4 regions of the Streptomyces sp. NPDC057963 genome follow, and region 2 is predicted to be linked to each of the others. Evidence: riboswitches for the same ligand, from Rfam matches in the RefSeq annotation. Region 2 holds a riboswitch; each other region holds the start of a gene.
The links. Region 2 has a riboswitch for cobalamin ahead of ACFVT1_RS39280 (aldehyde dehydrogenase family protein). Riboswitches for the same ligand answer to the same signal wherever they lie in the genome.
Positions count from the first base shown of each region.

Region 1: linked by a shared signal. The riboswitch ahead of ACFVT1_RS15415 (ABC transporter substrate-binding protein) and the one ahead of ACFVT1_RS39280 (aldehyde dehydrogenase family protein) in region 2 are both predicted to bind cobalamin.
Region 3: linked by a shared signal. The riboswitch ahead of ACFVT1_RS19370 (prenyltransferase/squalene oxidase repeat-containing protein) and the one ahead of ACFVT1_RS39280 (aldehyde dehydrogenase family protein) in region 2 are both predicted to bind cobalamin.
Region 4: linked by a shared signal. The riboswitch ahead of ACFVT1_RS15460 (prenyltransferase/squalene oxidase repeat-containing protein) and the one ahead of ACFVT1_RS39280 (aldehyde dehydrogenase family protein) in region 2 are both predicted to bind cobalamin.

Region 1 covers NZ_JBHVPX010000005.1:536,286-543,955, reverse strand. The annotation lists gene ACFVT1_RS15440 (ECF transporter S component) at 1-191, shown strand, start outside; gene ACFVT1_RS15435 (GntR family transcriptional regulator) at 402-1,202, shown strand; gene ACFVT1_RS15430 (MFS transporter) at 1,212-2,456, shown strand; gene ACFVT1_RS15425 (ABC transporter ATP-binding protein) at 2,541-3,362, opposite strand; gene ACFVT1_RS15420 (FecCD family ABC transporter permease) at 3,359-4,414, opposite strand; gene ACFVT1_RS15415 (ABC transporter substrate-binding protein) at 4,468-5,511, opposite strand; cobalamin riboswitch at 5,541-5,723, opposite strand; gene ACFVT1_RS15410 (sensor histidine kinase) at 6,030-7,268, shown strand; gene ACFVT1_RS15405 (response regulator) at 7,240-7,670, shown strand, end outside.
Region 2 covers NZ_JBHVPX010000041.1:28,145-35,814, reverse strand. The annotation lists gene ACFVT1_RS39290 (class I SAM-dependent methyltransferase) at 1-513, shown strand, start outside; partial or broken gene ACFVT1_RS39285 (short-chain fatty acyl-CoA regulator family protein) at 668-823, shown strand; gene ACFVT1_RS39280 (aldehyde dehydrogenase family protein) at 854-1,513, opposite strand; cobalamin riboswitch at 1,818-1,989, opposite strand; partial or broken gene ACFVT1_RS39275 (TetR/AcrR family transcriptional regulator C-terminal domain-containing protein) at 1,999-2,445, shown strand; gene ACFVT1_RS39270 (PP2C family protein-serine/threonine phosphatase) at 2,619-3,743, opposite strand; gene ACFVT1_RS39265 (DUF6221 family protein) at 4,024-4,281, opposite strand; gene ACFVT1_RS39260 (ISL3 family transposase) at 4,333-5,508, opposite strand; gene ACFVT1_RS39255 (hypothetical protein) at 5,625-6,596, opposite strand; gene ACFVT1_RS39250 (alpha/beta hydrolase) at 6,788-7,670, shown strand, end outside.
Region 3 covers NZ_JBHVPX010000007.1:343,562-351,231, reverse strand. The annotation lists gene ACFVT1_RS19400 (hypothetical protein) at 1-160, shown strand, start outside; gene ACFVT1_RS19395 (hypothetical protein) at 236-445, opposite strand; gene ACFVT1_RS19390 (ferredoxin) at 609-842, opposite strand; gene ACFVT1_RS19385 (aldehyde dehydrogenase) at 842-2,302, opposite strand; gene ACFVT1_RS19380 (lipocalin-like domain-containing protein) at 2,554-3,057, shown strand; gene ACFVT1_RS19375 (MBL fold metallo-hydrolase) at 3,321-4,361, shown strand; cobalamin riboswitch at 4,415-4,550, shown strand; gene ACFVT1_RS19370 (prenyltransferase/squalene oxidase repeat-containing protein) at 4,658-5,938, shown strand; gene ACFVT1_RS19365 (SCO2322 family protein) at 5,935-6,615, shown strand; gene ACFVT1_RS19360 (energy-coupling factor transporter transmembrane component T) at 6,612-7,670, shown strand, end outside.
Region 4 covers NZ_JBHVPX010000005.1:545,130-552,799, reverse strand. The annotation lists gene ACFVT1_RS15465 (hypothetical protein) at 1-1,153, opposite strand, end outside; cobalamin riboswitch at 1,270-1,343, opposite strand; cobalamin riboswitch at 1,431-1,575, shown strand; gene ACFVT1_RS15460 (prenyltransferase/squalene oxidase repeat-containing protein) at 1,757-4,438, shown strand; gene ACFVT1_RS15455 (hypothetical protein) at 4,435-5,361, shown strand; gene ACFVT1_RS15450 (CbiQ family ECF transporter T component) at 5,366-6,544, shown strand; gene ACFVT1_RS15445 (ABC transporter ATP-binding protein) at 6,541-7,670, shown strand, end outside.

The DNA of each region.
Region 1 (7,670 bases), on a different contig from region 2:
ACCGCTACGTCGCCTTCGACCTCGCCACCTCCCTCGGCTGGGACACCGGCCGTGCCGTCACCAACTTCGTCTGCATCACGCTCGCCGGGCCGGCGGTGCTCACCACCTTCCGCAGAGCCGCGCGACGCGCCCGCTTCCGGGCACCGGTCCGGTTCCGCTCGCCGGATGCAACGGACGCCGGCAAGGTCTGAACGCCACCGCCCGGACGGCTTGGTGACGCACTGCCGGAGGCCGGCGGTCTCGCCGGCGACGTGCTGGACGCGCACGGGTGGTCCCGCCCGGCCGGGCCGGGTCCGGCACCGAGCGTATTTCTACTCCAGTAGCTTTCACCTGGTGCAGTAGCTTGCCAACGCCGCTGGAATTACCAGCTGCCGCGCAGCAGAACAGTCGGAGGGTCCCCAATGCCCCGAGAGGCGCCGTACCTTGCAGTGGCCGACGCGCTGTGCGCACGGATTCTCGCGGGCGAGTGGGAGATCGGTGAACGCCTGCCGTCCCGGGCACAGCTCGCCGAGGAGTACGGCGTCGGACGCAACGTCATGCAGAGGGCCGTGGACGGGCTGATCGTCAAGGGCCTCCTCGAAGGACGCGCGGGCTCGGGCACCTATGTCCGCATGCCGCGTGAGCGCCTGCGGATGGTGCGTTCGCGGCACCGCGAACGCCGGGGCGGCTCCCGCTCCCTCGCCGGGGCGACGGAGCGGGGCAGGGCCGGAGCCTGGGATTCGCACAGCCAGGCGCGCGTCCCCGCCCCTGCGGCAATCGCCGAGAGGCTCGCGATCAGCTCCGGAGACCTCTGCGTCACCACGCACTACGAATTCCTCGCCGACGGGCAGCCCGTCCAGCTCTCCGAATCCTGGGAGCCGATGGCCCTCACGGACGGAACGCCCATCGTGCTGCCCGAGACGGGCCCCCTCGCGGGAAAGGGCGTGGTCGAGCGCATGCGCTCCATCGGCGTGGACATCGAGACCGTGGTCGAGCTGCCGCGCCCGGCTCGTGCCACCCAGGCGCAGGCGAACCTGCTGGGCATCAGCGTCGGGGACCTGGTGCTCCAGATCGAGCGGACCATCTACGACACCGACGGACGGCCGGTGGAGACCGCCGACATCGTCATTCCGGACGTACGCCGGGAAGTGGTCTACGAGTTCGGAGTCGACCGGCCGCAGCCCGTTGAAGCCAGTACAGCGAAATCTGAAGGCCGACAGTAGGTGACTCGAATGTCATCACCCTCCCGGCTCGGACTCTTCCGCGATCCGGACTTCGGGCGGTTGTCCGCCGCCACCGCGCTCGGCCAGCTGGGCGATCGCATTGTTTTTCTGGCGCTGCCTCTGGTCGCGATCGTGGCCTTGGACGCCGACGAGTTCCAGGTCGGATCACTGACCGCGATGACCACGGCAGGCTCACTCCTGGTCGGGCTGCCGGCAGGCGCGTGGGTGGACCGCATGCGGAAGCGGTCGGTGATGATCAGCACCGATCTCGCGAGGGCGGTGGCCCTTTCGACGATACCGCTGGCGTGGTGGTCGGGTCTTCTGACGATCTGGTGGCTCTACGCGGTCGCGTCGGTCCATGGAGTGCTGACGGTCTTCTTCGATGTGGCGTACGCCAGCTGTCTGCCGCACCTGGTGGGACGCGGCAATCTCGTCGAAGGGAACTCAAAACTCTCGGCGATACGCTCGGTGACCAGTATCAGTGGGCCAGGGATGGCAGGGCCGCTGGTCGGCTGGCTCGGAGCTCCTGCGACGCTTCTGGTCAGCTCCGCCGGGATGGCGATGTCGGGTCTGCTCGCGACCGGTATCCGCACCCACGAGCCGAAGCCGGAGCCGAGTGAGCACCCGAAGCTGCTTCGAGACGTCAAAGAGGGGCTGAGGTTCGTTCTCAGGCATCCGGTCCTGCGTGCCCTCATCCTGGGAGACGCGATATTCAACCTCTTCCTGGTCATGTACCAAACCATGCTGCTGGTCTTCTTGAAGAGGGAGATGAACCTCGAGTCCTTCGGCATCGGCCTCGTCCTGTCGGGAATGGGCTGTGGTGCCCTGCTGGGCGCGCTGTCGGCGACCAGGGTCGCGCAGCGGGTCGGCCAGGGCCCGGTCATCTGGCTCGCACCGCTTGTCACCTGTCCGCTGACCGCCCTGATGCCGCTGGCGCACCCGGGTTGGAGCCTGTACGCGGCTGCGCTCGGACTCGCGTGCCTTTCCCTGGGGGGAGTCGTCCGCTTTGTGGCTCAATCGTCCTTCCAGCAGACCCTCACACCGGACCGGCTCCTGGGCCGGATGAACGCGACGGCCCGGTTCGTGTCCTGGGGCGGCATTCCGCTCGGCGGGCTCTTGGGAGGAGTCTCGGGCTCTCTGTTCGGAGCGAGAGCCGCACTGTGGATCGGTGCCGTCGGCATGACAACGAGCGTCCTCCCGTACTTCCTTCACCGCTGGCGGAACGCCGCCGACGGAACGGCCCGGCACGGCTGATCGCCTCGCAGGGGCAGGCCGTGGCCGCAACGACCGGCGCCCACAGGGGTGTTGAGGATGCCGATGGCCCAGGCGCCCGCCCGCTCACGATGCGGAGTGGTCCGTCGCGGCGGCCGGGGTCGGCCGGCCGATCGCCGCGGGGAGGAAGGTGACGTGGGGTGCCCCGGTGCGCGGATGAACGACCACCTCTCCCGCCACCCCGTACACCTCGTGCAGTAGTTCCACGGTGAGTACCTCGGCGGGCGGTCCCGACACGATGACCTCGCCGTCGCACAGGACGTAGAGGCGGTCGCAGTAGTACGCGGCCAGATTGAGGTCGTGGAGCGCGACCAGGACGGTGGCGGGGAGTTGGCGCAGTATGCCGAGGACTTCGAGCTGGTGGCGTATGTCCAGGTGGTTGGTGGGTTCGTCGAGGACGAGCAGCGAGGGCTGCTGGGCGAGGGCACGGGCGATGAGTACGCGCTGGCGTTCGCCGCCGGACAGCCGGTCGAAGGGGCGGCCGGCCAGGAGGGTGGCGTCCACGGCCGCAAGGGCCGACTCGATCAGCCGGGCATCCTCGGCGGTGTCGCCCGCGAGCAGGCCCTTGTGCGGGGTGCGGCCCATGGCGACGACCTCCCGTACCGTCAGGTCGAAACCGGCGGCGGGCTCCTGCACCACTGCGGCCAGGGTCCGTGCCAGCCTGCGTACGGGCAGGGACCAGGCGTCGGTACCGTCGATCCGTACCTGTCCGGCGTCGGGGCGCAGGACGCGGTAGACGGCGCGCAGGAGGCTGGACTTGCCGCTGCCGTTGGGGCCGACCAGGCCGACCACCTCGCCGGGGCGGGCCCGCAGTGAGACGTCCCGGACGAGGTGGCGTGCCCCGGCGGTCAGGGTGACGCCGTCGACGGCGAGTTCGGTCGCGCTCATGCCACTCCTGGGTCGGCGTTCCGGCGGGCGTCGCGGCGCATGAGCCAGAGGAAGAAGGGACCACCGCACAACGCCGTGAGCACCCCGACGGGGATCTCCATGGGGGCGGCGACGGTGCGTGCGGCGATGTCGGCCCAGATCAGGAAGACCGCTCCGCCCAGTGCGGCCGTCGGCAGCACGCGGCGGTGGTCGCCGCCGACGAAGAGGCGCACGATGTGCGGCAGCATCAGGCCGACGAAGCCGATCGGTCCGGCCGCCGCGACCAGGACGCCGGTGACGAGGGACAGCAGGACGAACATGCGGGTCCGGAACCGGGCCACGTCCAGTCCCATGGTCGTGGCCGCCTCTTCACCGGCGAGCAGCAGGTTCAGGTGCCGTGACTGCACCAGGAGGACGGCGATGCCGAGCAGCAGGGCCGCGCTGGGCAGCCACAACGTGCCCCAGTCGACACCGCCGAGGCCGCCGAGGGTCCACGCGAGGACCGCGCGGGCCTCGTTGCCCCGGCCGGTGGTGAGCAGCAGCAGGTCCATCAACGCGGTGAGCACCGCCGCGGTCGCCACACCGGACAGCACGAGCCGCACCGAGGTGATGCGTCCGCCGGTGCGGGCGGTCGCGTACACCACCAGCAGCGAGCCCAGGGCACCGGCGAACGCGGCGGCCGACAGCGACACCGGCCCGAACACACTCACGCCGAAGACGATCACCGATACCGCGCCGAGGGAGGCTCCGGAGGAGACGCCCAGCAGGTACGGCTCGGCGAGCGGGTTGCGGATCAGGGCCTGCATGGCGGTGCCCACCACCGCGAGTCCGGCCCCGGTCACGGCCCCGAGCAGCACGCGCGGTGCGCGCACGTCGAGGACGATCGTCTCCCGGGCCCGGGACCAGTCGGGATCCGTCCAGTCGGCGCCCAGGGCGTGTGTCACGATGCCCCACACCTGGCCGGGCGGCACGTGCACCGAGCCGATGGCCAGGCCGGCCGTGGCGGAGAGCACCAGCAGCAGCGCGAGGACGCCCAGCGTGAGCGCGAGGGCGGCGTCACCCGACCGGTTCACGCGGCGCCGGCGCCGCGTCGTCGGCTCATCGCCGGCCTTCGCGGGTGCCTCCGTCACCGGAAGCTCTCGGGATGCAGGCCGCGGGCCAGGCCGTCGACCGCGTACGCCGACCGGATTCCGACCAGGGTCGCGGTCAGTGGCAGAACCACGAACCGTTTGTTCTTGACGGCGGGGACATCGGCGAGTGCGGGCTGCGAGAGCAGGAACTCCTTCTTCTGCCGGACGCTTCCGGAACCCGCGTAGTCGTAGATGGCGATGACCTCCGGCTTGCGGTCCACGACCTGCTCCCAGGAGACGTCGCCGAAGACGTCGTCGAGGTCTGCGAAGACGTTCCGGCCGCCGGCCAGCCGGATCAGCTCGCTGCCCAGGCCCTTGCCGCCCGCGGTGAAGGCCGTCTTGTCGCCGCTGTCGTACACGAAGACGGAGACTTCGGCGTCGTTCTTGACCGCCGTGGTGGCCTTGTCGATGCGTCCCTGGAGATCGGCCACCAGCTTGTCGGCGCGGCCCGGTATGCCGAAGATGCTGCCGACGGTGCGGATCTCGTCGTAGGTGTCGCGCATCGTCACCTGCTTCTTGCCGCAGTACTCGCGGTTGAGGTAGGTGTCGATGCCGGCGTCGGCGAACGCCTTGCGGGAACGGCCCTCGTTCTCGGCGAACGCGCTGCCGTAGCCGCCGTAGACGAAGTCCGGCTCCGCGTCGAGGACGGTCTCGAAGGACGGCTCCTTCCTCGCCAGTTCGGGTATCGCCTCGAAGTCCTTCTTCAGTTCGGGCAGGACGGCCGAGTCGGGGAAGGCGGTGCCGACCATACGGTCCTTCAGGCCCAGGGCGAGCATCAGTTCCGCCGGGTGCTGATGGATGGTGACCGCGCGCGAGGGCGGTTCGACGTACGTCGTCCTCACGCCGCAGTTGTCGATGCTGACCGGGAAGCCCTCGGCCGGTGAGGCGGTGGCCTTGGCGTCCCCGGCGGAGCCGTGACCCGTGCCGCAGCCCGCGATCAGCAGGGTGGTGGACAGGGCGACGGCCGCGGCGACGGCGCGCAGGGCACGACGGGGCCGGGCAGGGGGGAAACAGGGGCGGCGAGGTATGCCGAAGTACACGTTGAGCCTCCTGGGGAGTCCGCGCTCCTCAAAACGGGCCCGCGACAGGCCAGTGTCCTGACTCCCGGATCGACGCTCCCCCCGCCTTCCCGCGCCGGGCGCAGTGGCATGTCGAAGGGTTGTACTCCCCGGTCACAGTGGCGGGACCGTGCCGGATTCGCACCGGCTTCCTGTCTCCCGTCGCGGCGATGACCTGCCGATATTACGTTTCCTCGGGGCTGCCGCACAAAGGGCGCTCGTGTGAGTGATCGCACGTCGCCGGACCGATTCGGGTCTCCCGGGACCCTGGTGGCTCCGCGCCCACGCCCTCGGGCCCGACGCCCTCGGCATCCGGCTCGGACTCCTCGCCGCCCGGCCCCCACCGCCCGTCCTCGTGACAGCGGAGCCGCAGGCCGGGCAGCACGACGTGGACGGCTGTGCGCCGGCGAAGGCCCGTCGGACTCGCAGGGGCCGGTGGCCGAGGCGCCCCTGCCCCGCGCGGCGATGCCCGATGCGGCCATTGACCCTACGGTGGTGACATGGCGGTGATCAGCGGTTGGAGGCGGTGGACGCGGCCCCGGATCGGTGTGGTGGACGCACTGGCCGTGGCCGCGCTGTTCGGGCTGGCGGTCGTGGCTTCCTCGGTCGTACCGCACCAGCACACGTTCTCCTTGCGGTGGCCCGCCGTGGTGCTGGCGGGTATCGGTTGCTCCGCGCTGGTATGGCGGCGGCATCACCCCTTCGGCGTACTGGCCGTCGCCATTGGCTGCGGGGTGGCCTTTCAGGTGCTCGGATTCCGCGAGAGCCCTCTGGTGATCAGCCCGGTTTTGGTGTCGGTCTACACCGTGGCCGCGCTGACCGACCGCCGTGCCGCCTGGACCGCGGCAACCTTCTCGGCCGCCGTCCTGGTGGGCGCCGCCGTGGTGTGCGACCCACGCGCATGGCTGGCCCCCGACAACGCGGCGATGCTGGCGTGGACGGCGCTGCCGGCTGCCATCGGGGACGGAGTGCGTTCCCGTCGCGCCTATGTGGCAGCCGTGGAGGAGCGGGCGGAACACGCGGAGCGCACGCGTGAGCAGGAGGCGCAGCAACGGGTGGCGGCCGAACGGGTGCGGATCGCGCGCGAGCTGCACGACATCGTCGCGCACCACATCGCCTTGATCAACGCTCAGGCGGGCGTGGCCGTCCATCTGGTGGAACGGCGGCCGGAGCAGATCGTGGCCGCCCTGGAGGACATCCGGGACACCAGCCGGTCCGCACTGGACGAACTACGCGTGACCGTAGGGCTGCTGCGGCAGTCCGGCGATCCCGTGGCGCCGCGTGATCCGATGCCGGGCCTCGCGCGCGTACCGGCGCTCCTGGCGTCGTTCGAGCGCGCCGGTCTGTCCGTGAGCCATACCCGGCGGGGCATCGCCGAACCGCTGGCGCCGACGGTCGACCTGGCCGCGTACCGCATCGTCCAGGAGGCCCTGACGAACGTGCACAAGCATGCCGGTGCCGACCATGCCCGGTTGTTCCTGCACTACCGCCCCGAGCGGCTGACGATCACCGTCGAGGACGACGGACGAACCGGAGGGGACCACGCCCGTCCGGGGACGGGGCACGGACTGATCGGGATGCGTGAGCGCGCTGCCACGGTCGGGGGCTGGCTGCACGCGGGAGTGCGCCCGGAGGGCGGCTTCACCGTGACGGCCGAACTTCCGCTGCGTCCCGGCCTGGTGATGGGAAAACCACCGAGGAGAGACGGGCATGACGGTTCGCGTACTGCTTGCCGATGACCAGGCCCTGCTGCGGGGCACCTTCAAGATGCTTTTCGATTCCACCGATGACATGGAGACGGTGGGGGAGGCGTCCAACGGGGAGGAAGCGCTGGAACTGGCGCGTACGGAGTGCCCCGATGTGGTCCTGATGGACATCCGCATGCCGGAGATGGACGGCCTCGACGCCACCCGCCTCATCAGCGAGTCCGAGGACCTCACCGGGGTGAAGGTGCTCATCCTGACCACCTTCGAGGACGACGAGCACGTGGCCGAGGCCCTGCGCGCCGGTGCGAGCGGCTTTCTCGGCAAGGGGGCCCGGCCCGAGGAGCTTCTCGACGCCGTCCGCACGATCGCCGCCGGCGAGGCACTGCTGTCCCCGTCGGCGACGCGTGCGCTGATCAAGCGCTTCCTCGCGCAGCC
Region 2 (7,670 bases):
GACATCAGCCGACGGTCGATCGAGGTCGCCAAGGCCCTGACCATTGGTGGGGGCGGGGTGTTCAGCATCGTGCAGCAGGGGCCGTTCACCAAGGACGTCGAAGTGCGGCTCCCGGACGCGGATACGTGTGCACACGTGGAGTTCGAGGTCGGGGACGGCGCCGACCTGCAGGCGGTCGACGGCACCTTCGACGCCGTGTTGCTGTCGAATGTGGTGGACCGGGTGGCCGATCCGGCGCTCTGCCTGCAACAGTTCGGCGCGTCGGAACGCACTCTGCGCAGCGGTGGACTTCTCATGATCGCTTGCCCGTGGTCCTGGTACCCGGAGTACAGCGCCCCTGGTTCATGGCTGGGGTCCGCGCGGGACGCCACACCTAGCGAGGAGGCGGTCAAGACGCTGTTGGCCAACGACTTCGACCTCGTCACCGAAGTCGACGAGCCATGCGTCCTGCGTCAGAACCCACGCGAGTACGACTACTTCGAAGCACACGTCACTGTGTGGCAGAAGCACTAGCAGGGTCGGGGACCTGGGCTGTTTCCGAGTGCTTGAGGTCCCCGCCACGGCCGACGCAGTCCGCGCCGAAGCCGCACCGCGCGCGTCGCCCAGACGGTCGCTGCAGCGCCGGATCGGCTTGCACAGGGACGACACGGCGGGTCGGATCAGCCCACTGGACGACCCCCGGGCCGCGACACCGATCGGTCGGGGCTGCCATATCTGCGAGCGCCGAGACTGCGCCCGGCCGCCGGCCGGTGGCCTGCTGGCCGTCGACCCCGACCGGCGTACGTACGTTCCTTGTCCGGTGGAGACGGGCAGCGACGGGTGAGGGGCCGGGAGGCTGTTACTTCCGGGCCGCTCACCGTCGCATGGGTAAGGAGTGCCTGAAGCAGGGCGGCCGCTTGTCGACGAAAGCGGTCATGCCCTCCTTCTGGTCCTCGGTCGCGAACACGGCGTGGAAGAGACGGCGTTCGAAGCGGGCGCCTTCCGCGAGGGCCGTTTCAAAGGCCCGGGACACCGCTTCCTTCGCCGTCATCGCGACGGGCAGGGGCATCCCCGCGACGGTCTCGGCGACGGCGAGCGCCTCGCCGAGCAGTTCGTCGGCGGGCACCCCGCGCGAGACGAGCCCGGCCCGCTCCGCCTCCGTGGCGTCCATGGTGCGACCGGTCAGGCACACCTCCATGACCTTGGCCTTGCCCACCGCCCGGGTCAGGAAGAAGTCCCTTCCGTCGACGACCGGTTCGGCGCCGTCGGTGACACCGATGTCCACGTACCGGCGAACCCTTTCGACGGCGTCCCGGCTCACCAGGGGCCCGAAGTCGGCCTCCGCGTCGTCCGATCGACCGATCCGGAGCGTGGCGATGTGCTCCTTGAGCGCGGTGACGAGACGGTCGGCGGTCCCCTCTCCGACGGGCACGGCCACAGAAATCGCCATGCAGCGCTCTCCCGCCGATCCGTATCCGGCGCCGATGAGCGCGTCGACGGCCTGGTCCAGGTCGGCGTCCGGCATCACGATCATGTGGGGTCGTAGACGTCGCCGAGGACGCCGGAGGTACCGGTGGTGTGCTTGCCGCCGATGAAATGTGTGAGTTCACGGACCGTGGATGCCTGCTCTCGTCAGGGGAGATCCGGGGATGGCACGGCAGCCGCCGTCAGGCCCACAGGTGGGCGCACTGCCGGAAAAGCTGTGGGACAGCGAACAGCGGGGCCGGGGCCTCGCAGGTCTACGAGCGCACGATGAGTCGCGTGCGCTCCGCCGGACCACCAGGGTCGTGGGTAGGAGTACGGACCGGTGCCGTGCGTGTCTGCTCCATCCTCGTGGAAAACATGACATACTCCGCGGCCGGCAACCCGGCTCCCGGGTCTCCGTGTGCCGCCCGCCTTCCCGGCAGACCTCGCCAGTGGCGTGTGGATGGCAGCACGCTCACCGGTCACAGTGGCGGGACCGTGCCGGATTCACACCGGCTTCCCTGCACCGCGGACCTTGCCCCCCGTCCATCCACGCTGCGCGCGGTCGCCGACCGGATCCTCGTGGCCGCCATGGACGGCTACCGCCCCGAGGGCGACTGGAAGCAGCGCATCACGGCCCTGGCCTTGCGCGTGAGGGATGCCTTCGGCCATCAGCCCCAGCACGCCGCGGCCTGGGGACGCTACGCGTCAGGCGGCGCCGGTTCCCGGCTGGCCATGGAAGAGACGCTGCAGGCCCTGCGCACGTCGGGACTGCCCGACGAGGAGATCCCGGGGCGCTATCACCGGATCGCGGTCCTCATCGCTGCCTTGATCGCCTCAGAGGCCGCGGTCAGCAGCATCACCCCCGAGGAGCACGAACGGGGCATGGAGCTGTTCCGCGTCGCGGTACTCGGCGCCGACCCTGAACGCTTCCCCGCCCTGGCCCACTCCGCCCGCGACGTCCGCCCCCTCGGGGCGGACGTCGCGCCGCGTTTCGGCTGACCGCCACCACCGCCTTCGCCGCCCCCGGGATGGCAACCGGCATCTGGCTACGGATGAGGCGCTCTCCGCCCCACTGCGACACGACTCCGTAGCGCCGAAGACATCGGCGGACCACCAGCCGCAGAGGCGGGGCTCGATGAGCGGCGGCTGCGCGGCCGGGTCTACGGTCACGACTACGACGGCCCCGACCCGGGCCCGGGGGTGCGCTGGATGCAGACCATGGCGGCGTCGTCGTCCAGGCGCCCGCCCACATAGGCCAGAAGGTCGGCACGCAGGTGGTGAATCACGGCCTGGGGGCTGTGGTGTGTCTGGGAGGCGGCGCGTTCGGCCAGCGGGTAGAAGACTCTGCCGGGGTCCCGGGCTTCTATCACGCCGTCGGTGTAGAGCAGCAGCAGGTCTGCGGGCTCCAGTGTGAAGGTGTCCACCTGGTACTGGGGTGTGGTCAGCTCGCCCAGGCCCAGTGGCGGGGCAGGGCGGGTGGGATTGAGTGCGGTGACCTGTCCGTCGTGCAGTAGCAAGGGGGGCGGGTGCCCGCAGCTGATCATCTCCACCTTCTCGCCCGCGTCGGGGATGTCGATGATCGCGGCGGTGATGAAGCACTCCCCTTCCTGCTCCGACTCGGTGGGTTCGACCATGCTCCAGCACACGCTGTTCTCCAGGTAGGCCATGAGGTCGGGCAGGGAGGATTGACGGTGTGCGGCCGCCCGGAACGCGCCCAGCAGCAGCGCGGCGTCTCCGATCGCGGTCAGGCCCTTGCCCCTCGCATCCCCGATGATCAGCCTGGTGCCGGCCGAGGTGCGAGTGGCCGCATACAGGTCGCCACCGATCTGCGCCTGCTCCTCTGCCGCGAGGTACACCGAGGCCACCCGTAGTGGCCCGATCCGCCGCGGCAGCGGTCTGAGCACCGCTCGCTGCGTGGCCTCCGACACCGTCCGTACCTGCGCCAGCTCACGGCCGTACCGATCCCGCAGCCACCGGAACGCCGTCACGATCGCCGAGACCACCACCACGGCGATGATCTGCGCGCCGATGCTCTCCGTGGTCAGGATGCGGAGCCCTACTCCGACGCCGAACAGGGCCCCCACAGCGATGACTCCGACCACGGCGGTCAGGAGGGGGCCGGCGAAAGAGGCGGTGAGCGCGGGTGCCACGATCAGCAGGGGCCCCAGCGGCACGTCGGACCCAGTCGTTGCATCGGCCAGCACGATGACTGTGATCAGAGCGAGCGGTATCGCCAGCAGGGCGTCGCTGGCCTGCCAGGACTTTTGGCGGAACGAAAGCCGTCGCCGTATACCCATATGCGTGAATTCTACCTGCCGGGGAGCCCCGTAGGCCTGTCCCTGGTCCTGCCCGGAGCGGTTCTGGCCGTGACCGCGCAGCCGGTGAGGCCGCCCTGGGCAGAAGGCCGGCGGCCGGCTTTCGCGCTTCCGCACCTGACCCGGGCCGGCCCTCGACCGGCTGCGCGGGCAAGCCCAAGGCGACCCGAGTCCGCGCACTCATGCGAGAGCTCAGTGGGGTACGGATGAATGGGCTCTGCCGCTGATCTTGTGACGCTCCGGGTCCTATCTGGACCAGGTTCTATGGTCGCCACTCCTCCCGGTAATCGGGGTGCTCGGCGTACGACTGTGCGAGCACGCGAAGGGCATGTCCGAGACCGGGGAAGCGAATGTCGGACGGATCCATTGCCTCGTAATCCCGGGCCAGCATGTGGACGAGGTCGAGCATCGGCAGGTGGCTGTCGAGGAGGGCGTCGGCCCCGAAGCGGTAGGCCACATCGGCATAGGCATGGTTGTCCGCCTCATAGCGGGCGTGAAGGAACTTCAGGAGGTCGTCCATGAAGAGATCTTTGCCCACCTTCGGCGGTGCGGGGGAAGATTCTTGCCCGTCTCAGGGCCGGAGGAGAATGCGAGTGCGGAGGAGATCGAGTTCGGCCCGGCCGTAGCCTGCGTGTTTGATCAGCTTCACCCTCGTGACCTGGCCTTCGACCTGGCCGGAGCTCCAGGTGCTTGACAGGCCGGCGACGACCGCGTCCCGGTCGTGGGGGAGGCCGTCGGCGGACTGCCGCAGAGCGGGTAGATCGTGCTGTCTGTCCTGTTCGATCCATTCGTGCAGGTCTTCGCCGCGGTGCCCGTGCATGAGCACGGCGAAGGCGCGGACGTGGCCGATGGTGGCGACGATCCGGCGGGGCCGGCCGCGGACGTCGGGCATGCCGTCCCGTTCCGCCGGTGGCTTCGGGTCCCCGGGCTGGTGCGTGGCCTGGCGGGCGGTGCGGAGGCAGCCGTAGTGGCTGGTGACGGTCTTCTCCACGGCCTTGGCGAGGTTGTTCCACAGGTGCCGGGCGTCGGCGACCTGGACGGCCTGCGGGGCGGCCGTCCTGGCGGCTTCCGCGTAGGCGGAGGCGCGGTCCCGGCAGATGATCTGCACCTCGGGATGGTCGGCCGGCCAGCGGGCCAGCGGTGCGGCCTCGCGGCCCGGCAGCACATCGATCGGCCGACGGGCCTCCAGGTCGACCAGCAGCGTGGCGCAGGTGTGACCCTTGAGCAGGGCGAAGTCGTCGATGCCCAGGACCCGGACGGACCCCGGCCCGGTCAGCGCGGTGGTCCGCAGCAACCTCGGCAGGGTGTCCTTCGCGGCGGTCATGCCCAGCCTTCGGGCGAGCCGTGCGCCAGGCCGTCCGGCCGGCGCCTGAGAGACGCGGCCGAGGAGGTCCCGCAGCACGGGCGTGTGCCGGGCGTGCGGCCGGGTCAGTCCCGGAATCTGCTCGGCGAAGGTGACACACGGGCACTCGGTCGTCAGGCACTTGAACCGCCGTACCAGCACCACGATCACCACCGGCAGCCCGCCCAACGGCGCGTCCGCGAGCCGACGTTCGTACCGGCCGTGTATTCGGCCGGACCGCCTTCCGCACCCCGGACGCCGCGCCGAACGCGTACGAGATCGTGCACGCAGGAGCGCCGGCACAAGAGCATCCACGCCAAGAGCCGCTGCCCCGGCGAACAGGCCATCACGACAGCCTGCACGTATAAAGTGCCCTCCGCCTGGACCGGCAGAACCCCTCGGCAAGGTTCGTCGTCCCAGGTCAGGAAGGCACTTTCGCGTTCCCGCCCCACCAGTTGCCGACCCAGGCGAAACGGCAAGGCCAGCGCGTAAGGGGCAACTCGCCCACACTCACCGCCCTCTCAGAGCCAGCCGCGCCGGGCCGCCTGGACCCCGGCCTGGAAGCGGGTGGTGGCGCCCAGGCTGGCGAGGAGGACGGAGACACGGCGTACAACGGTGCGGCGGCCCATGCCCAGGCGTCGGGCGATCGCGTCGTCGGTGGCGCCGCTGGCCATGAGGGTGAGGATCTGGCGGTCCCGCGCCTCGATCTGGGTACCAATGCCCGTCGCCGAAACGGGAACGGCAAGCCTCCACAAGGACTCGAACACGTTGGACAGCGCCCGGAAGAGACTGGAGGGACGAATCAGGAGAGAGACGACACCGGGGTGGTCGTCGGCGGCGAGGGTGACCACCGCCAACTCGCTGTCAACGATGGCGAGTTTCATGGGCGGGTCGTCCAGTGTCCGCGCCTGTTCCCCGGCCTCGATCATGCGGGCCATGTTGGGCCCCGCGATGGGGTCGTCGAACGCGGATCCGTGGTAAATGGTGCGGTAGACGACTCCGGCGGCCATGTGCTCACGCTGGATCATCTCCTGCCCGAGGTAGTGGTCGACCGTGCCGGAGTACGGTGGCACGTCGATGGTCCGGAGCTGGTGGCGCGCGGACTGCTGAAGCTGCCGGCTGACAGCGAGGACGCGGGCGGCGTCCTCGACGACCTCCAGCGCGCCGTAGTGACCGGCGTCCCTCCTGGCGAAGCGGTAGAGCTGTTCCAGCTCCGTACCGGCCTGACGCAGGGCCGTCCACCGGGCGGCATCGCGCTGCAGCAGCACCTCGACGACCTGGGTGGGCGGCAGTGCTTCCCAGGATTCCTTCCCGCCGCCGACGTCCGTCGTCATGACGATGCCCTCGGCGGCGAGCTCCTTCACCACCGCTCGCACAACGGTCTCGCACAGCCCGGTCCGGGCCGCCAGCCGGCCGAGGGGCTCACGTGGGTGACCGACCAGGGATCGGTAGACGCGCCCGCGGTCTGTGTCCGGGTCCAACACGTCGCGCACGGCACTCCCTTCACCCGTACCAGGGTCGCCCCGCCCCGCCGCCGAAGCCTACTGCCCGGTGGCGCACGTGTGCCAGTGGCCCAAGTGCGCCACCGCCTCAGTATGGCGCTGTGCCAAGCACTGCGGTGAGAATTCCGGTGTCCGGCAGAACCACCGGTTCCACGGCATCCAGCCCACCCCGAGGACACCCGATGAAACCAGTCCTGCCCGTCCGGCTCCCGCGCGCGAGGGCAGCAGTCGCCGCCCTGACGGCTGCCCTCCTCCTCCTACTGGGAATGCCCTCCGCGCACGCACAGCCCTCGGGTCCGCCGGAGATGGCCGACGGCTACGGTCTGACTCAGTCCGGCTCCGCATACGGCTCCGCCACCAACTTCGTGGTCACCGTGAAGACGGCCCAGGTCGCCGGTGAGCACCGCATCCGGATCCTGCTGCCCGGCGACTACACAACCAACCCCACCAAGCGCTACCCGGTGCTCTACTTCCTGCACGGCGCCTCCGACGACCCGGGCAACCCGAGACTCGCCTACCCCGCCCTCCTCGCGGCCAAGTCGATGATCACGGTCATTCCGGACGGCGGCCGCAGGGGCTGGTACACCAACTGGCTCGACCAGGAGACCGCCGCCGGCGCGCAGAACTGGGAGACCTTCCACATCAACCAGGTGATCCCGTTCATCGACGCCAACCTCCGCACCATCGCGGCCAAGAAGGGGCGGGCCGTCACCGGCCTCTCGATGGGCGGCTTCGGCTCCCTGCACTACGCCCAGGCGCATCCCGAACTGTTCAGCCAGGTCGGGGCGTTCTCCGGCGCGGTCGACCTCTCGAGGGACCACGCTGTCATGCGGGCGGCCGTGGTCGCCACACTCACCAACATCGGCGCACCGCTCTGCGCCTCCAGCGACTCCACCTGCTCGCTCGACTTCGGGCCCGCGGTGTCCAGCGACGCGATCTTCGGCACGCCGTATCCGATCCTCGACGCCGACTGGCGCTGGAACGAGGCGGACCCGTCCACGCACATGGACCGCCTGGCCGGCATGGGCATCTCGCTCTACACAGGCGACGGCAGGGGAGATCCCA
Region 3 (7,670 bases), on a different contig from region 2:
GGCGGTCCGCGTACACCTCCGCTACGAGGCGGCGCCCGCGCGGCGCCGGAGCGGTGACGGGCCGGACGAGTACGTGATCGAGATCAGGACCACCGCCGAGGAACTGCGCCGGGCGGCGGACGAATGGGACCAGTGCCTGGTCCTGTTCCCACCCCGCTGACCCGGCCGTTCCCACCGCCGCGCGGTTCGGTCCGGATCCGGGTCGCCGTCTTCCGGGGCGCGGCGGTCCGGCTTCTCAGGACTTGTGGGACCTGCCGGTCATGGAGTAGTGGACCGTGACGGAGTGGAAGGCGGCACGTGTGTGCTTCGCCTCCTCCCGCGCCTGCTGCTCCATGAGAAGGCCGTCGGAGTTCTCCGTACGGGAGTTCCCGCGCCGAAGCAGAACGACGATCAGATACACGACCGCCGACGTCAGGACCCCGAACATCACCAACAGTTGAACCATGGCGGACCACCCCTCGTACCGGTCGCGGCAGGAACATGCTTCCCGCGGTGGCCGGATCGTAACCGGTACCGGGGCGGCGGTCACTGCCCGGATCCGGCAGCACAGGCCGCTCCGGGCCTTCCGGGAAATGGCCGCCACCGAGGAGATGTCCGCTTCCGCCGCGCTATTCCTCCGGCGGGAAGACCGCCTCCCCCGAGCCGGTCAGCGTGATCGTGATCGCCTCGACCGGGCACCCCTCGGCAGCGGCGAGGACCTGCTCGTTGGCGTCGGTCTCCGGCGACGACGGACGGGACTGCCGGGCGGAGTCCAGCGCGAATCCGCCCGGCGCGTGGTTCACGCACATCCCGGAGCCGATGCAGACCCCGCGGTCGACCTCGACGGACCAGCGGTCCCCCATCACGCCCCCTCGTATCCGGCCGGCAGATGGATCATCTTGTGCTCGAAGTACTCGGCGTACCCCTCGGGCCCGAACTCCCGCCCCAGGCCGGAGTTCTTGTAGCCGCCGAAGGGGCCGAGCATGTCGAGGCTGAAGGTGTTCACGCTGTACGTGCCCGTCCTGACCCGGCGGGCGACGTCGATACCGCGCTCCGTGTCGGCGGTCCAGACGCTGCCGCTGAGGCCGTAGTCGGAGTCGTTGGCGATCCGTACGGCCTCGTCCTCGTCGTCGTACGGCAGGAGGCAGATGACGGGGCCGAAGATCTCCTCGCGGGCGACGCGCATGGAGTTGTCGACCTCGCCGAAGAGGGTCGGCTCGACGTACCAGCCCCGCTCCTGGGACGCCGGACGGCCGCCGCCGGCAAGGAGTTCGGCGCCCTCGTCCTGGCCGATCCGGATGTAGTCCAGCGAGCGCTGCTGCTGGCGCCGCGCGACGAGCGGGCCGAGTTCGGTGGCGGGGTCGAGCGGGTCGCCGATCTTCAGCGCGCCCGCGGCGGCGGCGAACGCCTCGGCCATCTCGTCGTAGCGGGAGCGGGGGGCGAGGATCCGGGTCTGGGCGACACACGCCTGACCGTTGATCATCCAGGCGAAGGGGACGATGCCCGCGACGGCCGCGTCCAGGTCGGCGTCCGGGAGGATCACGGCGGCGGACTTGCCGCCCAGTTCCAGCGTGACCCGGGTGAGGTTGCGGGAGGCGACCTCCATCACCCGGCGCCCCGCGGCCACGGACCCGGTGAACGACACCTTGTCGACGCCGGGATGCCCGACCAGGTACTCGCTGACCCCGCGGTCGGCCGGAAGGATCGACAGCACCCCCTCCGGCAGCCCGGCCTCGGCGGCGATCTCGGCCAGGACATAGGCGTCCAGCGGGGTTTCGGGCGAGACCTTGAGCACGGCGGAGCAGCCGGCCAGCAGCGCGGGCGCGAGCTTCGCGGCGGCGGTGAACTGCGGGACGTTCCACGGCACCACGGCCGCGACCACCCCGACCGGCTCCCGCCGCACCAGCAGCGGCCCGAGAACCCCGTCCCGCCGCTCCTCGCACGAGAAGGAGCGGGCGACGGTGATCGCCGCGTCCCACACCATCATCGCGGCGAGCGCCTGCACCATGACACCGGACGTGTACGGGGTGCCGTTCTGCGCGCTGATGACCCGGGCGATCTCCTCGTACCGCACGGCGAACGCGTCCTTGATCCGGGTGATCACCGCGATCCGCTCGTCCAGGGTCGCCCGCGGCCAGGGCCCCTCGTCGAACGCCCGCCGGGCAGCGGCGACGGCCCGGTCCACATCCCCCTCGCAGGCGTGCGGCACCCGGCCGATGACCTGTTCGGTGTGGGGCGAGACGACCTCGATGACCTCCCGGCCCAGCGGATCGACCAACTCCCCGCCGATGAACAGTTTTCCGTGTTCGACAAGCTCGGTCATGGCTGCTGCCTCCCGCGACCCGGCGCGTTTCCCGACTCACCAACTGACTGCGTGTCAGAACTGATACCAGTTCCAGTTCCAGGAGTCCACGGCCGCGACAGCACGCGGGCACGGACGGCCGCCGCCGTGCCGCCCGGTCGGTTTCCTCGCACGTCCGTCGCTTCCGGGGCGTTCCGCACGGGTAGGGACGAGAACGACCGCCGTCCCCCACGCACCTGTCCGGAAGTCCATACACCCAGGAAGGGAATCACGTGCACACCCCGTCCCGCACCGAACCGCATCATCCATCAGCCCCCCGGCCGGATGCCTCCGGGCATCCCCTCCTAGGCGCCTGGCTGCTCAGCAGCGTCGCCATCGTGGACGTCTCCGGCCGCACGCTCGAACACCCCCTGGGCCAACGCCCGACAGGGCTGATCACCTACACCGCCGACGGCCACATGTCCGTGAGCGTGCTGAACCCGGACCTGGATTCCGAACCGGCGGCGGAGCCGGAGTCGACCGACTCGGTCGACTCCGCGACCCTGCTCAGGACCTCTCCGTACCTGGGGTATGCGGGAACCTACGAGGTGACGGGCGACCGGGTCGTCCACCACCTGCACATCGCGTCGCTACGCCCCTGGGTCGGCACCCAGCAGGAGCGCCGCTGGGAAGTGGAGGGGGACCGATTAACCCTGTTCCCCCCGAACGAGGGGATCGGCGAGGACGCCCGCGCCCCGCGGCTCGTGTGGCACCGGCCGGCCGCGGAGGCCGCGTGAGCGACGGCTGATCCGGGTTCACCGGCCTTCCGGCCGGCCGCGTCCACCGCCCGGCGCGGGATGCGGACCGTGAGGACCGCCCCGCACCGTTCGCGCTGACGCGAACCGTGGTCCGCGTGACGCCCGGCGCACGCGGACCACGGACGGAAGAGATGGTCGACCGGGGCTACTACTGAAACAAGTTCTCGTTACAGTGGGCGCGGTGCACCGCACACCCGTACGTCCGGTACACCGGCCATGCCTCGGAGAGAGAGGGCGAGCCCATGACCCAGGTGACCGACCACGGCGGGGGCGTGCACAGCATCAAGGTCCCCATCCCGGACAATCCGCTCGGCCACACCCTGGTGCACGTCCTCGACACCGATCGCGGGCCGGTCCTGATCGACACGGGCTGGGACGACCCGGAGGCGTGGGACACGCTCACCGCCGGGCTCGCCGCCGTCGGCGCGGATGCCGGTGACGTCCACGGCGTGGTCGTCACCCACCACCATCCCGACCACCACGGTCTCTCCGGGCAGGTGCGCGAGGCGTCGGGGGCCTGGATCGCCATGCATGCGGCGGACGCCGCGATCGTGCGCCGGACCCGTGAGTCCCGGCCGGGCACCTGGCTGTCGTATCTCGCGGCGAAGCTCACCGCGGTCGGTGCGCCCGAGGAGCATCTCGCGCCGTTGCGGGCCGCCGCGGCCGAGCGGGGCCGGGCACCCACCCTGCCCGGACAGCGGGCCGCGCTCCCGGACCGGGAGATCGTCCCCGGGGAGCTCCTCGACCTGGCGGGACGCACGCTGCGGGCCATCTGGACGCCGGGGCACACACCCGGCCATGTCTGCCTGCATCTGGAGGAGCGGCATCCGGGGAATCTGCCCGGCCGGGGCCGGCTCTTCTCCGGGGATCATCTGCTGCCCGGGATCAGCCCGCACATCGGGCTGTACGAGGACCCGGACGACGCCGCGGTCACCGATCCCCTCGGCGACTACCTCGACTCGCTGGAGCGCATCGGCAGGCTCGGGGCGGCGGAGGTGCTGCCCGCCCATCAGTACGCGTTCGCGGACGCCGCGGGGCGCGTACGGGAACTCCTGGCTCATCACGAGGAGCGGCTGACCGGGCTGCTCGGGCTGCTGGCCACCGCCCTGACGCCGTGGGAACTGGCCGAGCGGATGGAGTGGAACCGGCCGTGGGACCGGATCCCGCGCGGCTCGCGGAACATCGCCGTCTCGGAGGCCGAGGCGCATCTGCGGCGGCTGGTGAAGCTGGGGCGCGCGGAGGCCGTGGCGGGGAGCGACCCCGTGACGTACATCGCGGTGTGACCACTTCCACGAAGGGGTTCGCCGCGGCCACCGGCCCGGAACCCGCCCCTCCCCGCCCGGTACAGTGTGCGAGTCGTCATCATGCCCGTTCAGGGGGAAGCCGGTGCAAATCCGGCACTGACCACGCAGCCGTGAACCGTCGTTCCAGGCGGTGAGCCGGAATGCCCTGTCCGCGGTCGTGACCGGCTCCCGCCACCGGAACCCCGGTGGTCGGCACCGTCGAGGAATACGGGGCCGGAGCCTGGTGCCTGAGCGTGCCTGTGCCCGGATCCCCCGCAGGAGAGGCCCCGCCCGCCATGACCGTACGCCGCAGAGCAGCAACGCTCGCCGCCACCGCCACCGTGCTCTGTGCGGCCGCTGCCCCGGTCGCGGTCGCAGCGCCGTCCCCGTCGCCCTCGCCGTCCGCGGCACTGCCGTCCGGGCTGTACGGCACGAAGGACCCCACCTACGACGGCGTCTGGCGGCAGTCGCTCGCCTTCCTCGCGCAGCGGGTCGAGGGCGTCACGCCCGCCACGAAGTCGGTGGACTGGCTGATCTCCCAGCAGTGCTCCAACGGCGCCTACGCCGCGTACCGGCCCGATGTCTCCCAGCCGTGCACCGGGAAGACCGTGCTGGACACCAACGCCACCGCGGCCGCCGTCCAGGCGCTCGTCGAGGTGGGCGGGCACCGGGACACCGTGAACGACTCGGTCCGCTGGCTGAAGTCCGTACAGAACGAGGACGGCGGCTGGGGCTACGCCCCGGGCGCGGCCAGTGACGCCAACTCCACCTCGCTGGTGATCGGCGCCCTCGCCCGGCAGGGCCAGCGGCTCGGCGACATCACGACCCACGGCGGCAAGACCCCCTACGCCCCGCTGCTGAAGCTCGCGATCCCGTGCGGCGGCAAGGACGGGGGCGCCTTCGCCTATCAGCCCGACAAGGCCGGGAAGCTCGCCGCCAACGCGGACGCCACCGCGGCCGCGGTGCTCGGCACGATGGGCAAGGCCCTGGCCGTCGGGAACAACACCTCGGCCAAGGCGCCCACCTGCCACCCGGGGCCGGGCCCGGCGCTCACGCCCGAGCAGGCCGCCCAGAACGGCGCCCACTACCTCGCGGACGCACTCGCCACCAGCGGCCATCTCGACCTGGCGCCGATGCCCGGAGCCGCCGACTCCACCCCGCAGCCCGACTTCGGCAACACCGCGGACGCGGTCGTCGCGCTGTCCGCCGCGGGCCACCAGGACAAGGCCGCCAAGGCCATGACCTGGCTGAAGAAGAACTCCGGGGCGTGGGCCGAGCAGAACGGTCCCGCCGCCTACGCGCAGCTGATCCTGGCCGCCCACGCGACCGGCTCCGACGCCCGCGACTTCGGCGGCGTCGACCTGGTCGACCGGCTGAACGCGGCCGGTCCCGTGCCGGCGGCCGTCACGACGCCCGACCCGTCCGCCGAGACCGGGTACGTGGCCACGGAGAAGGACGAGGTCCACAGCGGAGACGACGTGATCGGCGGCGTGTGGTGGTACGTCGGCATCGGTCTCGTCGTCGGTGCGGGCGCCGGCTTCCTGATCAGCGGGCGCCGGAAGAACCAGCAGCTGTGAGGCGGGCGGGAAGGGCGGCCGCCCTCCTGGTGGTCCTCGGTGCCGTCCTGGCCGTGCTCGGCGCGGGGACGGCGCGGGCGGACGGGTACCGGTACTGGTCGTTCTGGGAGAGCTCCGGCACCGGCTGGACGTACGCCACCCAGGGCCCGTCCCTGGTCCGGCCGGACGACGGCGCGGTGCAGGGCTTCCGGTTCGCGGTGAGCGAGGACTCGCAGGACTCGGCGCAACCGCGCCGCTCCCCCGGGTTCGCGGAGATCTGCGCGGACACCCCGGCCGAGGACGGCAGCAAGCGGGTAGCGCTGGTCATCGACCCGGGCACCGCGGCGGACGCCCCGGCCGGGGAGACGCCTCCCGCGCCGCGTACCGCGTGCGCGCGGGTCGCCCCGGACGCGAGCACCGCGGAGGCGCTCGCCTCGGTGGCCAAGCCGTTGCGCTACGACAGCGGCGCGCTGCTCTGCGCCATATCCGGCTATCCGGGCTCGGGCTGCGGCGAACAGATCTCGGGCACCGGGCACGGAACGCCGGCCGCCCCCGCGTCCGGGGCCCCGGACGCGTCCGCCGCCGACGCCGCGGACGGCTCGGGCGGCGGTCCCTCCGCCGGGGTGCTCGTCGGGGTCGGCGCCGTTCTCCTCCTCGGCATCGCCGCAGTCGTGCAGGCCCGCCGCCGCCGCGGATGACGGCCTCGACCACCCGCCCGGTGCGGCCGCGGCGCCCGCTGCACGCCCCCGGGGCGACCCGCAGCAACGCCCTGCCCGCCGGGGCCTGGTGGCTGTGGGCGCTCGGTCTCGCCACCGCCGCGTCCCGGACCACCAATCCGCTGCTGCTCGGGCTGCTGGTGGGGGTGGCGGGCTACGTGGTCGCGGCGCGCCGTACGGACGCGCCGTGGGCCCGTTCGTACGGCGCGTTCATCAAGATCGGGCTGTTCGTCGTCGGCGTGCGGCTGGTCTTCTCCGTCTTCCTCGGTTCACCGGTCCCCGGTACGCATCCGTTGTTCACCCTCCCCGAAGTGCCGCTGCCCGACTGGGCGAAGGGGGTCCGGATCGGTGGCCGGGTCACCGCCGAGCAGTTGCTCTTCGCGCTGTACGACGGGGCGAAGCTGGCCACCCTGCTGATCTGCGTCGGTGCGGCGAACTCGCTCGCCAACCCGGCCCGGCTGCTGAAGTCGCTGCCCGGGGCCCTGTACGAGGCGGGGGTCGCCGTCGTCGTCGCGATGACGTTCGCGCCGAACATGGTCGCCGATGTGGTGCGGCTGCGCACCGCCCGGCGGCTGCGGGGCCGCGCGACCGGCGGTTTCAAGGCGGTCCTCCAGATCGGACTGCCGGTCCTGGAAGGCGCGTTGGAGCGGTCGGTCGCGTTGGCAGCCTCGATGGACGCGCGCGGATACGGGCGCAGCGCGCAGGTCCCGCCCGCCGTCCGGCACACCACGAACGTCCTCACGCTCGGCGGGCTGCTCGGGGTGTGCGCGGGGACGTACGGGCTGCTGGCCGCGCAGGGTGCGGTGTACGGCCTGCCGCTGCTGATCGCCGGACTCGTCGCCGCGATGGCCGGGCTCCGGCTCGGCGGGGCCCGCTCGGCCCGTACCCGCTACCGGCCCGACCGGTGGGGTGCGCGGGCCTGGCTGGTCGCGGGGTCGGGGGCCGCCGTGGCCGCGGCGATGATCTGGGCGGGCGGTGTCGACGCGGAGGCGCTGCACCCCGGAGTCGTACCGCTGACCACGCCGGTGCTTCCGTTG
Region 4 (7,670 bases), on a different contig from region 2:
AGCACACCTTCACGTTTCCGGCACCGTCGTCCACGGTGAGAGCCAGCCGTGCGGCCGTGCCGGCGGTGAAGGTGGTCTGGGCCACCCACTGGGGTGCGCCGCTGGTGACCGGTAGCGGGGGAGTGGCGGTGAAGCCGCCACCCGCGACGGCGCGCAGCCCGTCGACGGATGCGTAGGCGGAGGGCGTGGTGTCGCTCGGCAGGTACTTGAAGCCGCCGCCCGGGTTGAATTGCTGGGCTATGAGGAAGTCGACGGGGGTCTTGCCGGCGGAAGTGAGGAAGTCCCCGGTCTGCGGGTTGATGCCGCAGGCGTTCAGCCCGGACACGGCCCAGCCGTTGGAGTCGGTGTTGACACCGAACATGGCATTGAACGCACCGGTGCCGGTCACCAACTTGCCCTTGAGGAACGCCTTGGCCCGGGTGATTCCCGAGTCGGTGCTCGGGACGCCGGAGACGCACAGCGCGGCCATCGCGGCACCGGTCATGTCGATGTCGCTCGTGGCGCCGAGCTGCCCCGGGTCGCCCTCGGCCTTGCTGAAGTTCCAGCCGCCGTCGTTGTGCTGGTTGGCCCGGATGCGGGTGACCAGGGAGTCCCGCAGGGCCTGCGGTATGCGCTGCGCCCCTGCCTGCGTCTTGGCCCCGCCGAGGGCCAGCGCGGCGAAGACGGTGCCGTTGAAATTGGCGGACGGGCCGAAGTAGCCGGGCTCGGCGTTCTGCCAGTGGCTGTAGATGTCGGCGACCAGATTGCGGGAAGCCGAGACACGGGCCGGATCGATGCCGGCGGCGTAGGCGTTGAGCGCGGCACGCTCGTAGTCGGTGACCACCGGCGTCGCGGACGGCCAGCCGGCCGTGGACAGGAGGCTGCGGTAGACGGTTCTCGCGTTCTTCGTTGTATCCCCGCCCGGTGTGACGTCCACCGCGGCCGTGCCCGCGGCGGCGAGTGCGCTGAACGCCCACTCGTTCGACAGCCCGGAGCCGGCGTACGAACCATCGGCGGCCTGCAGGGACTTGAGGTACGCGACACCGTTGGTCTTCGATGTCGTGATCTGCGCGGGCGATGCGGTGGCGGCCGCGGGCAGCACAGTCAGGCAGAACGCGCCGATGGTGGCGGACGCGGTGAACGCCAGGGGGCGGAAGGACGTAAGGCGGGACATGGCCTGCTCCTGAGAGTGAGGGGCGCCGACCGGACCCGTGTCCTCACCGTGCGGAGGCAGCAGGCAGGGCCGCCGCCCGAACGCGTGGACCGGCTTCCTGTAATGCACCGCCGCATGGGCATTCGGGCTTGGCACGACTCCGTCGTGCCATACCGCTGCGCGTCAGCCCCGGATTCTCACCGGATTCCCCCACGTGGCAGCCCAGGACGCTACCCGAGGCTCACAACTCCCGCCAGACGCGGGGCAGGCCGAACCTCTCCGTCTCATGGCCGTACCTTGACGGCCTCTGCCACTCCGTGCTCAAATCCGCCTGATATGCACTGAGTTCCAGGGGAAGCCGGTCGAAACCCGGCGCTGACCCGCAACCGTAGGCCCGGTTCCTGCCGGGCGAGCCGGAATGCCTGGAGCGTGGTTTTCAGCGAGAAACGCCGTCGCGGACTACGGCGTGGTCGACCAGCCCTGTCGCGCGGCACGCCATGCGGTGGAGGCCCTTCAGCCACGTTTCCGTTCGTGCGGACACCGGACGAGGGGGCCGTGGTGGGGACCGAGAGACGAAAAGGCGGACAGGGCGCGGCCGCAGGCCCCCTGGCACTGCTGGCGGCGATGGGTCTCATGTTCGCTGCCTGCGTGACGTTCATCACCGTCACCCCGGCTGCGGCCGATGCCCTCGACGACTGCACCGCCACCAAGGGCGCCGTCGTCGCCGTCGACTTCGGGCCCTTCGGCGGGAAGGTCGAGCGCGGCTGCGACACCACCCCGACCACCGGCTACGAACTCCTCCACAAGGGTGGCTTCACCACCACGGGCACCCAGCACGACGGGCCGGCCTTCATCTGCCGCATCGGTTTCGGCGCCGGTGCCCAGCAGCCGACCGAGGACAAGGAGTCCTGCGTCCTCACCCCGCCCGCCACCGCCTACTGGTCCTACTGGACCGCCTCGCCCGGCCAGGACACATGGACCTACAGCCAGTACGGCGCCATGGACCGCAAGCCCAAGAACGGCGACGTGGACGCCTGGGTGTTCGGCGGCACCGACGTCGGCGGCACCACCGGCAAGCCGGCCTTCACCCCCGACGAGGTCCGTGCCGGGGGCGGCAGCACCACACCCGACCCCGGCGGCACACCCACCGTCCCTCCCGGCTCGGTCGACGTACCGGCCGCCGCTCGGTGGCTCAGAAGTGCCCTGAAGGACGGCGAACGCATCGTCGACGACGGCGCCGACACCAACTACCTCCTGACCACCGAAACCGCCTACGCGCTGGGCGCCGCGGACGGCAGGAGCGCGACTCTCGACAAGGTCACCGCCTTTCTCGCCGCGCACACCGACGGATATGCCTACCCGGCGGGCAAGGACCGGGCCCCCGACGCGACCGCCGCCGCGCGCCTCGCGCTGCTCGCCGAGATTACCGAGGGCGACCCGCACCACTTCGGGGGACACGACCTGATCGGCGACCTGACCAGGAACGTCTGCGCCGCCGGTCCCGAGTCCGGCAGTCCGACCCCCGGCTGCACCGCCAGGGGCGACTTCCGCAACGCCACGTACACCGACGGCCAGGCGCTGTCCGTGCTGGCGCTTCTGCGGGCCGGCGTCGAACCCCCGGCCGCCGCCGTGGACCGGCTGACCCAGGTGCAGTGCGACGGCGGCGGGATCACAAGCATCCTCATCCGCCCCGGGGAGTACTGCGACGGTGACCCCGCGACCACGGGCGTCGTGACCCTCGCCCTGCACCGGGCGGGCGGCCACGAGGCAGCCGTGACCAGGGCACGGGCGTACCTGAAGAAGGCCCAGCGCGAGGACGGTTCGTTCCCCGGCTACACCGGTGCCACAACGGGCAGCGTCACGGCCACCGCCTACGCGGCACAGGCGCTGCGCGCAGTCGGGGACACCGCACAGGCGGACGCGGGTGTCTCGTGGCTGTCGCGCCGGCAACTGGACGGCGGCGGCTTCGGCTTCGAAGAGGGGGCCACCGAACCGGCCCCGTATCCGACGGCCCCGGCCGTCCTCGCGGGAGCGGGCACCGACCTCGCGCACCTGACGGCGAAGAAGGCGGACCCGACCGGCCCACCGACGACCGAGCCGCCCACCACGCACCCCACCACACCGGCAGGAGAGGGCCCCGACCTCAAGAAGGGTGTCTCCTACCTCACCCGGCCGTCCCATCTCCAGCAGGGCCGGTACTACGCCGCCGGTCCCGGCTCGACCCGCGCGGACTTCGGCCTCACCATCGACGGTGCCTACGCGCTTGCCGCCACCGGCCTCGCCCAAGCCGAACTGCGCGGCATCGTCGACTTCCTCGACAGCAACGGCAGGGACGGCGAGGGCCGGACCGTGCACGACTGGACCGGCGCGGGTACGAAGTACGCCGCCGGAGGCTCCCTCGGGAAGACCGCACTGCTGGCGGAGGCGGTGGGTCGCGACCCGCGGAACTTCGGCGGGAAGGACATGATCGCCGCCCTCGGCCAGGCCGTGTGCAAGGCGCCGAGCAAGGCGCCTGACCGCAGCTGCGCCGCCCAGGGGGCCTACACCTACGCCCCTTCCGTCTTCGCCCAGTCCCTGGCGATCACGGCTCAGCTGCGCGCCGGGGAGAAGACGGCGGCGCAGGAGCCGATCGCCTACCTGGAGAGCCTGCAACACGGCAACGGCGCCTGGCCCAGCCTGATCCCCTCCACCGACGACTCCGACGTCGACTCCACCGCCATCGCCGCCATGGCCCTGGACCTGGCCGGCGGCGACAGGGCCGAGAAGGCCGTCAGCAAGGCGATCGCCTGGATCGCCGGCAAGCAGCTTCCCGGCGGCGGGTTCCCCGGCGCGGCGGGCAACTCCGTCAACTCCGCCGCCCTCGCGATCCAGGGACTGTCGCTCGACGCGCGGAAGTACGCTGCCGAGATCGCCGAGGCACGGAAGTTCCTCGCCTCCCAGCAGAACGACGACGGGGGCTTCAACGTCGCGAAGGAAGGCCAGCGCGGCTCCGACCTGCGCGCGTCCACCCAGGCCGTCGGCGGGTCCACCGGCATCTCGTTCGGCGTCCTGCAACGCAGCCTGACCGGTACCACGCCCCGGCCCGCGCCCGGTGCGAGTTCCTCCACACCCGCCATCGTCACCCCTGGCGACACCGCGGGCGGCACGGGCGGCACCGTCGGCACCGGGGGCTCCGGCGGGGGAGCGCTCGCCTCCACCGGCGCGCAGGCCGGCGTGATCGCGGCGAGCGCAGCGGCGCTCATCGCTGCCGGCCGGGGCACGGTCGTCGCCGCCCGCCGCCGCAGGGCCACCGGGGAGCAGCGGTGACTGTTCCCCTGAGGCACCGGGCCGCACACGCCGCGGCCGCACTCGGACTGGCCGTCGCGGCCCTGACAGCGACGGCGCCCACCGCTGCGGCCGATCCGCAGCCCATGGGCCGGTGCACCACCACGTCGGGGGTCGTCCTCGCCGTCGACTTCAGCCACTGGGGCGGCCCCGTCTACCGTTCCTGCGGCACCACACCCACCACCGGGTACGAACTGCTCAACCAGGGCGGCTGGGGCACCACCGGCACCGGACACGACGGCCCGGCGTTCATCTGCCGTATCGGCTACAGCGGTTACCAGAGCGGCAAGCAGTACCCGACACCGCAGCAGGACGACTGCGTCCTGACCCCGCCCGCCTCCGCCTACTGGTCCTACTGGCACGCCGCCCCGGGTACGAACACGTGGGAGTACAGCCAACTCGGCGCCATGCTCTACAAGCCGAAGCCCGGCAGCGTCGACCTGTGGATCTTCGGCGGCACCGACATCGAGGGCACCGAGGGCCGCCCCCGGGTCACCCCCGACCAACTGCGCGCCCACAACACCGAGCCGAGCGGCGGCGCGGGCAGGCCCGCAGCGACGGACCGCGCCCCCGCGCTGCCGCCGGGCACGGACACCGGTCCGGCCCCGGCGGAGAAGAAGCCCGAGCCGTCCAAGTCCCCGTCTGCTTCCGCTTCCGCGAAGCCGTCTACGGGCCCGTCGCCCAGCCCGTCGCACCCCGGGCCCTCCAGCCCGTCGGCCGACGGCACCGGCCGGGAATCGGCAGCGGCGTCCGGCGCCGGTGCCAAGGTCGTCGACGCCGCCCCGGCGGCCGACGCGCAGCACGACGCGGGATCGCTGACGCCCGTGGTGGCGGGCGGTGCGCTGGTCGTGGTGGTCGGCGGGGCGGCCGTGTTCGCGGCCAGACGCCGACGCCGTACGGAGTAGGGCCGTGCCGCGTACCCCTCCTGAGACGGCTCCCGCCCGCGGCCGCGCCCCGGACGCGGGCGGCCGCCGGCTGCCCAGAATCCTGCATCCGGTCGCCTGGTGGATCTGGGCCCTCGCCCTGGCCACGGCCGTCAGCCGCACCAACAACCCATTGCTGCTGTTCCTCGTGCTCGCCGTCCTCGGCTACGTCGTCACCGCACGCCGTACCGAAGCCCCCTGGGCCCGAGGATTCAAGTACTACCTCTACCTCGCCCTCACCGTCGTCACGGTCCGCGTCCTCTTCCGGACCGTCTTCGCCACCGGCATCACCCGCCACGACCACTTCCTCTTCTCCCTCCCGCACATCCCCACCCCCGACTGGTATGCGGGCATCCAGCTCGGCGGACCCGTATCGCTGGAAGCCCTGCTCTCGGCCGCCACCGACGGACTGCGGCTGGCCTGCATGCTGTGCTGCATCGGAGCCGCCAACACACTCGCCAACCCCAAACGAGCCCTACGCGTCCTGCCCGGCGCACTCCACGAACTCGGCGTCGCCGTCACCGTCGCCATCAGCGTCGCCCCCCAACTCGTGCAGAGCGTGCAGCGCGTGGCCAGGGCACGCCGACTGCGCGCCGGACGCAGCAAGGGCCTGAAGGCACTGCGCGGCATCGTCGTACCCGTCCTGGAGGACGCGCTCGAACGCTCCTTGCGCCTGGCCGCCGGCATGGACTCGCGCGGCTACGGACGGGCCGGCACCGCCACCCGCCGCTCCCGCCGGACGACCGGGGCCCTGATGCTGCTCGGCATGTGCGGCCTGTGCGCCGGGGCCTACGGCCTCCTCGACGCCACCGCACCGACTTTCCTCGGACTGCCCGCCACGGCGGTCGGCGCACTGCTGTGCGTCGCGGGACTGCGCCTGGGAGGACGCCGGGTCACCCGCACCACCTACCGGCCCGATCCCTGGCGCGTGCCCGAGTGGACCGTCGCCGGGGCAGGGGTCCTCTCGGCGATCCTGCTGTTCAGCAACATCGGCTACGACGCCGCGGAGCTCAATCCTTCGATCCACCCGCTCAGTTGGCCCTCCCTGCCGCTCGTCCCGACCCTCGCGATCCTGCTCGCCGGAACCGCAGGATTCCTCGCTCCGCCACCGGTCCCGCAGCATGTCGTACCCGCGCAGCGCACCCAGAGAGCCGAGACCACGTGATCATCTTCGACCAGGTCACCGTCCAGTACGACGACACGGCCCAGCCTGCCCTGCGCGAGGTCGACCTCACGGTCGAGGAGGGCGAACTCTGCCTGGTCGTCGGGCACACCGGCGTCGGCAAATCCACCCTCCTGGGCACCGTCAACGGGCTGGTCCCGCACTTCACCGGCGGCACCCTCTTCGGCCGTGTCACCGTCGACGGACGAGACACCGCGGATCACCCGCCCCGCGAGCTCGCGGACGTGGTCGGCGTGGTCGGACAGGACCCGCTCGACGGATTCGTCACCGACACCGTCGAAGAGGAACTGGCGTACGCGATGGAACAGTTGGCCATCGCCCCGCACGTCATGCGCAAGCGGGTCGAGGAGACGCTGGACCTTCTGGGCCTCGCTGATCTGCGCCATCGCGCGCTGCACGAACTCTCCGGCGGACAGCAGCAACGCGTCGCCATCGGATCGGTCCTCACCGCCCACCCCCGCGTCCTGGTCCTCGACGAACCCACCTCGGCACTCGACCCCAGCGCGGCAGAGGAGGTCCTCGCGGCTGTCACCCGCCTCGTCCACGACCTCGGGGTCACCGTACTCATGGCAGAGCACCGCCTGGAGCGAGTCGTCCAGTACGCCGACCGCGTCGTCCACCTCCCCGGCGACGGCCGCGTGGTCCACGGCACACCGGCCGAGATTTTCCGTACGTCAACCATCGCGCCACCGATCGTGGACCTCGGCCGGGCCGCCGGATGGTCCCCGCTTCCCCTGTCGATCCGCGACGCCCGCCGCGCCGCGGCACCCCTGCGCACCCGCCTGGCCGCACATCGGCCCGTGTCCGGCCGGCCCCGGCCGGCAGGCGGCCGGCCGACGCTGCTGAAGGCGCGGGACGTCACCGTCAGCCACCGCGGCTTCCCCGCCGTCCGGGAGATCGGCCTCGAACTGCGCGGTGGCGAAATCACCGCGCTGATGGGCCGCAACGGATCAGGGAAGTCCTCCCTCCTCTGGGCACTCCAGGGCTCAGGCCCACGCACGTCGGGAACCGTACGGGTCACCACCGGGCCGGAAGGACGGGCGTCGGGGGATCCCCACGCGATGCCACCGGCCGAAGCACGCCGGTCCATCGGACTCGTCCCGCAGAC